DNA from 2 places in the Streptomyces sp. NPDC053750 genome. Region 2 is predicted to be linked to the other one. Evidence: riboswitches for the same ligand, from Rfam matches in the RefSeq annotation. Region 2 holds a riboswitch; the other holds the start of a gene.

Region 1 (4,442 bases), on a different contig from region 2:
CCAGGGCGTTGAGGTTGGCGCCGTCCACGTAGACCTGGCCGCCGGCGTCGTGCACCTGGGCGCAGATGTCGGCGACGTGCTCCTCGAACACGCCGTGCGTGGAGGGATACGTGATCATCAGCACGGCCAGCTCGTCGCGGTGCTGCTCGATCCTGGCCCGCAGGTCCTCGACGTCGATCTCGCCGTCCTCGGCGGTCCTGACGACGACGACCTTCATGCCGGCCATCACGGCGCTGGCGGCGTTGGTGCCGTGCGCGGAGGACGGGATGAGGCAGACGGTGCGCTGGTCGTCGCCGTTGGCGCGGTGGTAGCCGCGTACGGCGAGCAGGCCGGCGAACTCGCCCTGCGACCCGGCGTTGGGCTGGAGCGAGACCTTGTCGTACCCGGTGACCTCGGCGAGCCGCTCCTCCAGTTCACGGATGAGGGTCAGGTAGCCCTGCGCCTGCTCGGCGGGCGCGAAGGGGTGCATCTGGCCGAACTCGGACCAGGTGACCGGCTCCATCTCGGTGGTCGCGTTGAGCTTCATGGTGCAGGAGCCCAGCGGGATCATGCCGCGGTCCAGCGCGTAGTCCCGGTCGGCGAGGCGGCGCAGGTAGCGCAGCATCGCGGTCTCGGAGCGGTGCTGGTGGAAGACGGGGTGGGCCAGGAAGTCGTCGGTGCGCAGCAGTGCCTCGGGCAGCGTCTCCTCGGTGACCGCGTCCAGCGCCTCGATGTCGCCCTCGACGCCGAAGGCGTTCCACACGCCGCCGACCTGGGCGCGCGTGGTGGTCTCGTCGCAGGCGAACGACACGTGGTCGGCGTCGACGAGCCGCAGGTTGATGCCGTTCTCGCGGGCGGCGCCCACGACATCGGCGGCCCGGCCCGGCACGCGCGCGGTGACGGTGTCGAAGTAGGAGCCGTGCACGATCTCCACGCCCCCGGCGGCGAGACCCGCGGCGGTGATCGACGCGTACCGGTGGGTGCGCCGCGCGATGGCCCGCAGCCCCTCGGGACCGTGGTAGACGGCGTACATGCCGGCCATGACGGCGAGCAGCACCTGCGCGGTGCAGATGTTGCTGGTGGCCTTCTCCCGGCGGATGTGCTGCTCGCGGGTCTGCAGCGCGAGGCGGTAGGCCTTGTTGCCGTCGGCGTCCACGGAGACGCCCACCAGGCGGCCCGGCAGGCTGCGCGCGAACTTCTCGTGCACGGCCATGTAACCGGCGTGCGGCCCGCCGAAGCCCATCGGCACACCGAAGCGCTGCGTCGTACCGACGGCGATGTCCGCGCCGAGCTCACCGGGCGAGGTGAGAAGGGTGAGGGCGAGCAGGTCGGCGGCGACGGTGACGAGCGCGCCCAGCTCGTGCGCCCGGTCGATCACCGGCTTGATGTCGCGGACGGCGCCGGAGGCGCCCGGGTACTGGATCAGGACGCCGTTGATGTCCCGCTCGGCGACCTCGGCCGGGATGCCCTCGCTCAGGTCGGCGACGACGACCTCGACGCCGGTCGGCTCGGCACGGGTCTGGATGACGGCGAGGGTCTGCGGCAGCGCGTCCGCGTCGACCAGGAACAGACCCTTCTTGTTCTTGCCCATGCGCCGGGACAGGGCCATCGCCTCGGCGGCGGCGGTGCCCTCGTCGAGCAGCGAGGCGCCGGAGGTGGGCAGGCCGGTGAGCTCGGCGACCATGGTCTGGAAGTTCAGCAGGGCCTCGAGACGCCCCTGGGAGATCTCCGGCTGGTACGGCGTGTACGCGGTGTACCAGGCCGGGTTCTCCATGACGTTGCGCAGGATGACCGGCGGGGTGAAGGTGCCGTAGTAGCCGAGGCCGATCATGGAGTCGAGGACCTGGTTGCGGTCGGCGAGGGAGCGCAGCTCGGCCAGCACCTCGGCCTCGGAACGCGCGCCCGGCAGGTCCAGCGCGTCGGCGTTCTTGATCACATCGGGGACCGCGGCGGCCGTCAGCTCGTCGAGCGAGCCGTAGCCGACCTGCGCGAGCATCTTGGCCCGGGCCTCGTGGTCGGGGCCGATGTGGCGCTGCTCGAAGGGGCTTGCCTGTTCGAGCTCGGAGAGCGGCGTGCGGTGGGCGGTCATTGCGGAGGCCTCCTGGTCTGACGCGACCTGCGAGGGGCACCACGGCGCGGGTACCCGGACGGCCTCCCCCTCTGTCATCTCAACCTGAGAGCTTCACCGGGCCGCCCGAGAGCTGCCGGCTTTCACCGTCGGTGAGAGCGGACGCCGTCGACACCCGCCCTGCTTTCCAGAGTGACCTCGTCCGTGCGGTACGTGGGCCTGAGAGATTCCGGGGAGGATTTGCTCCTTCGGCGCCTCCGATGGTGTCTGGAGGACTCTCCCGCACGGGGTCAGCAGCCGTTTGCCAGCCTACCAGCGAGGCCGCCGCACGAGCCTTCGAGTGGCCGACCGGCTGTTTGTGCTCTTTTGTAGTACTACGGATGATTTGGCGGCTGGTGGGTCGGCTGGTGCGCGACCCCCGTGCGACCCAATGGAGGGCCTCGTGCGTACGGACATCGACCCGCGCAACCTGATCGGCCGCAAGGCGTACGACCGCAACAAAACCCGGATCGGCACCGTCGACGAGGTCTATCTCGACGACGCCACCGGCGTCCCCGAATGGGCGGCCATACGCACGGGCCTGTTCAGCAGGGACGCCTTCGTGCCGCTGGAGCCCAGCGAGCTCGTCGACGGCGCCCTGCGGGTGCCCTTCGACCGTTCTCTGATCAAGGAGGCCCCCGACTTCGGTGTCGGCCGCCACCTCTCACCGGAACAGGAACTCCAGCTCTACCACCACTACGGTCTCGACGTGGCCGCCCCTCCCCCGCTCCCCGACCGCGACTTCGGCAAGCTGGCGGGCAAGGGCAACGACGAGGGCTGACGGCCTCCGTCCTGCGCCTGCGCCGCGTCCGCCGGGCGGTGCTCAGCCGGGCGCCAGGTGCACCGGATTCGTCGGCCCGCCCGCCTCCATGTCGGCAGCCGCTCCCGCCTGCCCGGTCACGGGACCGGTGCCGGCGTCCTCGCATCTTCGCGGGACGGGCGGGACCAGCGGCAGCGGGTCCGCCGGTGTCAGGTCCGGGTCGTCCACCGGAAAGGTCCGCACCCGTCCCCGCTCCGAGTACGGCGTCTCGAAGCGCACGGTGACCCGCCCCAGCCCGCTGCCCTGCACCCACCCGTGCCCGTACTCCGTGTGCCGCACGTCGTGCCCCGACGGCCACCGGCGCTCCGCGGGTGCCTGGCGGTGCTCCTCGACGGACTCGGCGTCGGGCTCCTCGGCGAGTTCACCGGCCCGGTCCCCGGCCGCCTGCGCGAACAGGTCCTCCTGCGTGTAGTCGGCGAGCCCGCTGACGCCGACGCCGAGCAGCCGTACACCGCCCGTGGTGTCCACCGAGTCCAGCAGCCGGGCCGCGGCCTCCCGGACCACCGCCGGGTCGTCCGTGGGCCCACGCAGCGTCTCGGAGCGCGTCAGCGTGGAGAAGTCGTACCGCCGCACCTTGAGCACTATGGTCCGCCCGGACAGCCCTGAGCCACGCAGCCGCCGCACGCACCGGTCGGCCAACCGCTGCACCTCCGAGGCGACCCGCACCCGGTCGTGGATGTCCACGTCGTAGGTGTCCTCGACCGACACCGACTTGGTCTCCCGCTCCGCCACCACGGGCCGCTCGTCGTGGGCGAGGGCCATGGCGTACAGCGCGTGCCCGTGCGCCTTGCCCAGGAGCCGCACGAGCTCGTCCTCGCCCGCCTCGGCGAGCTCGCCCACCGTGGTGATGCCGGCCCGCCGCAGATGGTCTCCCGTCGCCGGTCCCACACCGGGCAGGGTCCGCACGGACAGCGGCTCCAGCAGGGCCCGCTCCGTCCCCGGCGGGATCAGGACGAGTCCGTCGGGCTTGGCGTCCTCCGAGGCGATCTTGGCGAGCATCTTCGAGGCGGCCAGCCCCACCGACCCGGTCAGACCGGTGACGGCCCGGATGTCGGCACGCAGCTTCGTCCCGGCCAGCCGCGCCGACTCCGCGTCCGAGGCCGTGCCGCCGGCCTCCAGGTCCACGAATGCCTCGTCCAGGCTGAGCGGCTCCACCAGCGGCGACAGCGCGCCCAGCAGCCGCATCACCTGCTCGCTGATCGACCGGTAGAGCTCGAAACGCGGGACGAGGTAGGCGGCGTGAGGTGCGAGCCGCCGGGCCTGCCCCATGGGCATCGCCGAATGAACGCCGAAGACCCGCGCCTCGTAGGAGGCGGTGGCGACCACCCCGCGCGGTCCGAGGCCGCCCACCACCACGGCCTTCCCGCGCAGGCTCGGCTTGGACGCCTGCTCCACCGAGGCGAAGAAGGCATCCATGTCCAGATGCAGGATCGTGGGCGCGGTTCTCACATCTCCGATGCTGCCCTACACCACTGACAATGCCCCGCTGCCCATGCCCCGCCCGCGTGCGGCGGTGTTCAGACAGCCCGGTTGCGG
Region 2 (4,442 bases):
CGGCCGAGCACCTCCACGATCCGGCCGCCGGCGCCCGGCACGCCGAGGGATGCGGACAGCACCTCCTCCAGCTCGTTGCCGGGCCATCCGCCGTGCGGGTGGGGGTGCGTCTGCGCCGGGAAGTCCATCTGCCTACCGCCTGCCTGGTACCTCTGCTGTGACTGAAAAGGCTAACCCGTTCGGACCCGTGGCCCTACGGTGCGTCACCCCGTGAAGGCGATCCGGCGCAGCGTGTCGGCCGCCGGCCGGTCGAGGAGGATGGCCGAGGTGCAGCCGGCGGGCAGGGTGCCCTCGGTCACGGAGCGCAGCAGGCGGGTGTTGGCGGCGCGGTGCCGCAGGAACGCGTACCGGGAGACGCCGCGGCCGCGCTCGCGCTGGCCGGCCAGGGCCTCGCCGGGGTCGACGTCGAGCAGCAGCAGGTGCAGGGTGCCGTCGCGGCGGCGGGCCTCGCGGGCCAGCCAGCCGCGCACCCACGCCTGCGTGCCGCAGTCGTGCACGACGACGCCCTCGCCGGAGCGCAGGGCGCGGCGCAGCCCGGCGTAGTGGGCGAGGCGGACGAGGGGGCGGTAGAGCGCGTACGGCAGGAAGCGCGGCATGCGGCGGGCCCAGCGGTCGCGGGCGTCCTGGGAGTCGATGCGGGGGCCGCGCACGGTCCGCTTCATCAGCGTGGACTTGCCGCTGCCGGGCAGGCCGGTGATCACCACCAGGTCGCGGGGGCCGAAGAGCAGGGCGTGCGGGCTGCGGCCGCCCCGGGCCCGCAGGTCGCGGACGACGGGTGCGGGCAGTTCGGCGCACGCTCCGGGTGCCGGGACGGCGGGCTGCTTGGGCAGCGCGAGACCCGAGGTGGTGGCGTACGCCGTGGTCCTGTTCACCGTGATCGTCCTCCCCTGGGGCGGTTCACGAGTTCCCATCCCCGTCGAGTGTAAAGAGAAGGTAATGCGCAGGTCTCGCGTTTTCGTTCGCTTACTGCCACAAGCCGGTTACAGATCACGGTCTGCCACGGATCGGCCGGTCGTGCAATGATGGCGGCGCCAACTGCATACCGGCCGTTTGAATCCGCGCGGGAGAGTCCCCGGCCGCGCCGGGGCGCCGAAGGAGCAAGTCCCTCCCTTGAATCTCTCAGGCCCCGTTACCGCGCGGGCGAGGCACATCTGAAAAGCGGGCCGCCGCTCGACGGCTGCCCCACCCAAGGTGCAAGTCCTGATCGCCGTACTCCGGTGGTCATGGCGAACCTCTCAGGTTCCGATGACAGATGGGGAGGATCGACCTCGCCCGTCCTGTTCCCTGGGAGACGACCGACCGATGAGCAGTACTGAACTCCGCCATACCGCGCTCGATGCCACGCATCGTGCGCTGGGCGCGACGATGACCGACTTCGCCGGCTGGGACATGCCCCTGCGCTACGGCTCCGAGCGCGACGAGCACGTCGCGGTGCGCACCCGGGCGGGTCTCTTCGACCTCTCGCACATGGGTGAGATCACGGTCACCGGGCCGCAGGCCGCCGACCTGCTGAACTACGCCCTGGTCGGCAACATCGGCAGCGTGAAGCCGGGCCGGGCCCGCTACACCATGATCTGCCGGGAGGACGGCGGCATCCTGGACGACCTGATCGTCTACCGCTTGGGCGAGGCCGAGTACATGGTCGTCGCCAACGCCTCCAACGCCCAGGTCGTGCTCGACGCGCTGACCGAGCGGGCCGTCGGCTTCGACGCCGAGGTGCGCGACGACCGGGACGCGTACGCGCTGCTGGCGGTGCAGGGTCCGGAGTCCCCGGGCATCCTCGCCTCGCTCACCGACGCCGACCTGGACGGCCTGAAGTACTACGCCGGCCTGCCCGGCACGGTCGCGGGCGTCCCGGCGCTGATCGCGCGCACCGGCTACACCGGCGAGGACGGCTTCGAGCTGTTCGTGAAGCCGGAGCACGCCGTGGAGCTGTGGCAGGCGCTGACCAAGGCGGGCGAGGGCGCCGGGCTGGTCCCGTGCGGTCTGTCCTGCCGGGACACGCTCCGCCTGGAGGCGGGCATGCCGCTGTACGGGCACGAGCTGACGACCGCGCTGACGCCCTTCGACGCCGGGCTCGGCCGGGTGGTGAAGTTCGAGAAGGAGGGCGACTTCGTCGGGCGCGCGGCGCTGGCCGAGGCTGCTTCCCGGGCCGAGCAGAACCCGCCCCGCGTCCTGGTCGGCCTGGTCGCCGAGGGCCGCCGGGTCCCGCGCGCCGGGTACCAGGTCGTCGCCGGTGGCGAGGTGGTCGGCGAGGTCACCTCCGGCGCGCCGTCCCCGACGCTGGGCAAGCCGATCGCCATGGCGTACGTCGACCCGGCGCACGCGGCCGTGGGCACGCCGGGGGTCGGCGTGGACATCCGGGGCACCCACGAGCCGTACGAGGTCGTGGCGCTGCCGTTCTACAAGCGTCAGAAGTAGACACCGGGCGCTGCGGGGCCCGTGCCGTCCCGCGTGCGCCCTCGCTGCTCACCAGCGGTTTCAGCAGTCCCCCCGTCATCAGCACTCCCCCGCGTACAGGAGAATCCAGGCCATGAGCAACCCCCAGCAGCTGCGCTACAGCAAGGAGCACGAGTGGCTGTCGGACGCCGAGGACGGCGTCTCGACGGTCGGCATCACGGAGCACGCGGCCAACGCGCTCGGTGACGTCGTCTTCGTCCAGCTCCCCCAGGTCGGCGACTCGGTGTCCGCGGGTGAGACCTGCGGCGAACTGGAGTCGACCAAGTCGGTCTCCGACCTGTACTCCCCCGTCTCCGGCGAGATCACCGAGGTCAACGAGGACGTCGTCAACGACCCGTCGCTGGTGAACTCCGCGCCCTTCGAGGGCGGCTGGCTGTTCAAGGTGCGGGTGAGCGAGGAGCCGGGCGACCTGCTCTCCGCCGCCGAGTACACCGAATTCGCCGGCGCCTGAGGAGTCACGGACGCATGTCGCTTCTGAACACCCCCCTGCACGAGCTCGACCCCGACGTCGCGGCCGCCGTCGACGCCGAGCTGGACCGCCAGCAGTCCACCCTCGAGATGATCGCCTCCGAGAACTTCGCGCCGGTCGCGGTCATGGAGGCCCAGGGCTCGGTCCTCACCAACAAGTACGCCGAGGGCTACCCCGGCCGCCGCTACTACGGCGGCTGCGAGCACGTCGACGTGGTCGAGCAGATCGCCATCGACCGGGTCAAGGCGCTCTTCGGCGCCGAGCACGCCAACGTGCAGCCGCACTCGGGCGCCCAGGCCAACGCGGCCGCGATGTTCGCGCTGCTCAAGCCGGGCGACACGATCATGGGTCTGAACCTCGCCCACGGCGGACACCTGACCCACGGCATGAAGATCAACTTCTCCGGCAAGCTCTACAACGTCGTCGCCTACCACGTCGGCGACGACGGCCAGGTCGACATGGCCGAGGTGGAGCGCCTCGCCAAGGAGAACAAGCCGAAGCTGATCGTGGCCGGCTGGTCGGCGTACCCGCGCCGGCTGGACTTCGCCGCGTTCCGCAAGGTCGCGGACGAGGTCGGCGCGTACCTCATGGTCGACATGGCGCACTTCGCCGGTCTGGTCGCGGCGGGCCTGCACCCGAACCCGGTCCCGCACGCCCACGTCGTCACCACGACCACCCACAAGACGCTGGGCGGCCCGCGCGGCGGTGTGATCCTCTCCACGGCCGAGCTGGCCAAGAAGATCAACTCCGCCGTCTTCCCCGGTCAGCAGGGTGGCCCGCTGGAGCACGTGGTCGCCGCCAAGGCCGTCGCCTTCAAGGTCGCCGCGAGCGAGGACTTCAAGGAGCGCCAGGGCCGTACGCTGGAGGGTGCCCGCATCCTCGCCGAGCGCCTGGTGCGGGACGACGCGAAGGCGGCGGGCGTCTCCGTCCTGACCGGCGGCACGGACGTCCACCTGGTCCTGGTCGACCTGCGCGACTCCGAGCTGGACGGCCAGCAGGCCGAGGACCGCCTCCACGAGGTGGGCATCACGGTCAACCGCAACGCCGTCCCCAACGACCCGCGTCCGCCGATGGTGACCTCCGGTCTGCGCATCGGTACGCCGGCCCTGGCGACCCGCGGCTTCACCGCCGAGGACTTCGCCGAGGTCGCGGACGTGATCGCCGAGGCGCTGAAGCCGTCGTACGACGCGGAGGCCCTCAAGGCCCGGGTGAAGGCCCTGGCCGACAAGCACCCGCTGTACCCGGGTCTGAACAACAAGTAGACACCGAAGCGTGTGTCCGGGGCGCCGTGCCCGCCACAAGCGAGCCCGGCGCCCCACCCCGAAGCATCACCCTCTGCACCACCCCCGTTCTGAGGAGTCCCCCGTGGCCATCTCGGTCTTCGACCTGTTCTCGATCGGCATCGGGCCGTCGAGCTCGCACACGGTCGGCCCGATGCGCGCGGCCCGCATGTTCGCCCGCCGCCTGCGCAACGAGGAGGTGCTGGGCTCCGTCGACTCGGTCCGGGCCGAGC

The links. A riboswitch is a leader RNA that binds a small molecule or an ion and turns the genes downstream of it on or off. The one in region 2 is predicted to bind glycine.
Region 1: another riboswitch for glycine. It lies ahead of gcvP (aminomethyl-transferring glycine dehydrogenase); the one in region 2 lies ahead of gcvT (glycine cleavage system aminomethyltransferase GcvT).

Annotation. Positions count from the first base shown of each region.
Region 1 covers NZ_JBITXB010000011.1:283,405-287,846, forward strand. The annotation lists gene gcvP (aminomethyl-transferring glycine dehydrogenase) at 1-2,068, opposite strand, end outside; glycine riboswitch at 2,245-2,340, opposite strand; gene ACIGO6_RS28815 (PRC-barrel domain-containing protein) at 2,490-2,867, shown strand; partial or broken gene ACIGO6_RS28820 (DNA polymerase IV) at 2,783-4,355, opposite strand; gene ACIGO6_RS28825 (MerR family transcriptional regulator) at 4,424-4,442, opposite strand, start outside.
Region 2 covers NZ_JBITXB010000020.1:39,042-43,483, reverse strand. The annotation lists gene ACIGO6_RS35640 (enhanced serine sensitivity protein SseB) at 1-128, opposite strand, end outside; gene ACIGO6_RS35635 (AAA family ATPase) at 204-872, opposite strand; glycine riboswitch at 1,052-1,145, shown strand; gene gcvT (glycine cleavage system aminomethyltransferase GcvT) at 1,303-2,421, shown strand; gene gcvH (glycine cleavage system protein GcvH) at 2,534-2,911, shown strand; gene glyA (serine hydroxymethyltransferase) at 2,926-4,191, shown strand; gene ACIGO6_RS35615 (L-serine ammonia-lyase) at 4,295-4,442, shown strand, end outside.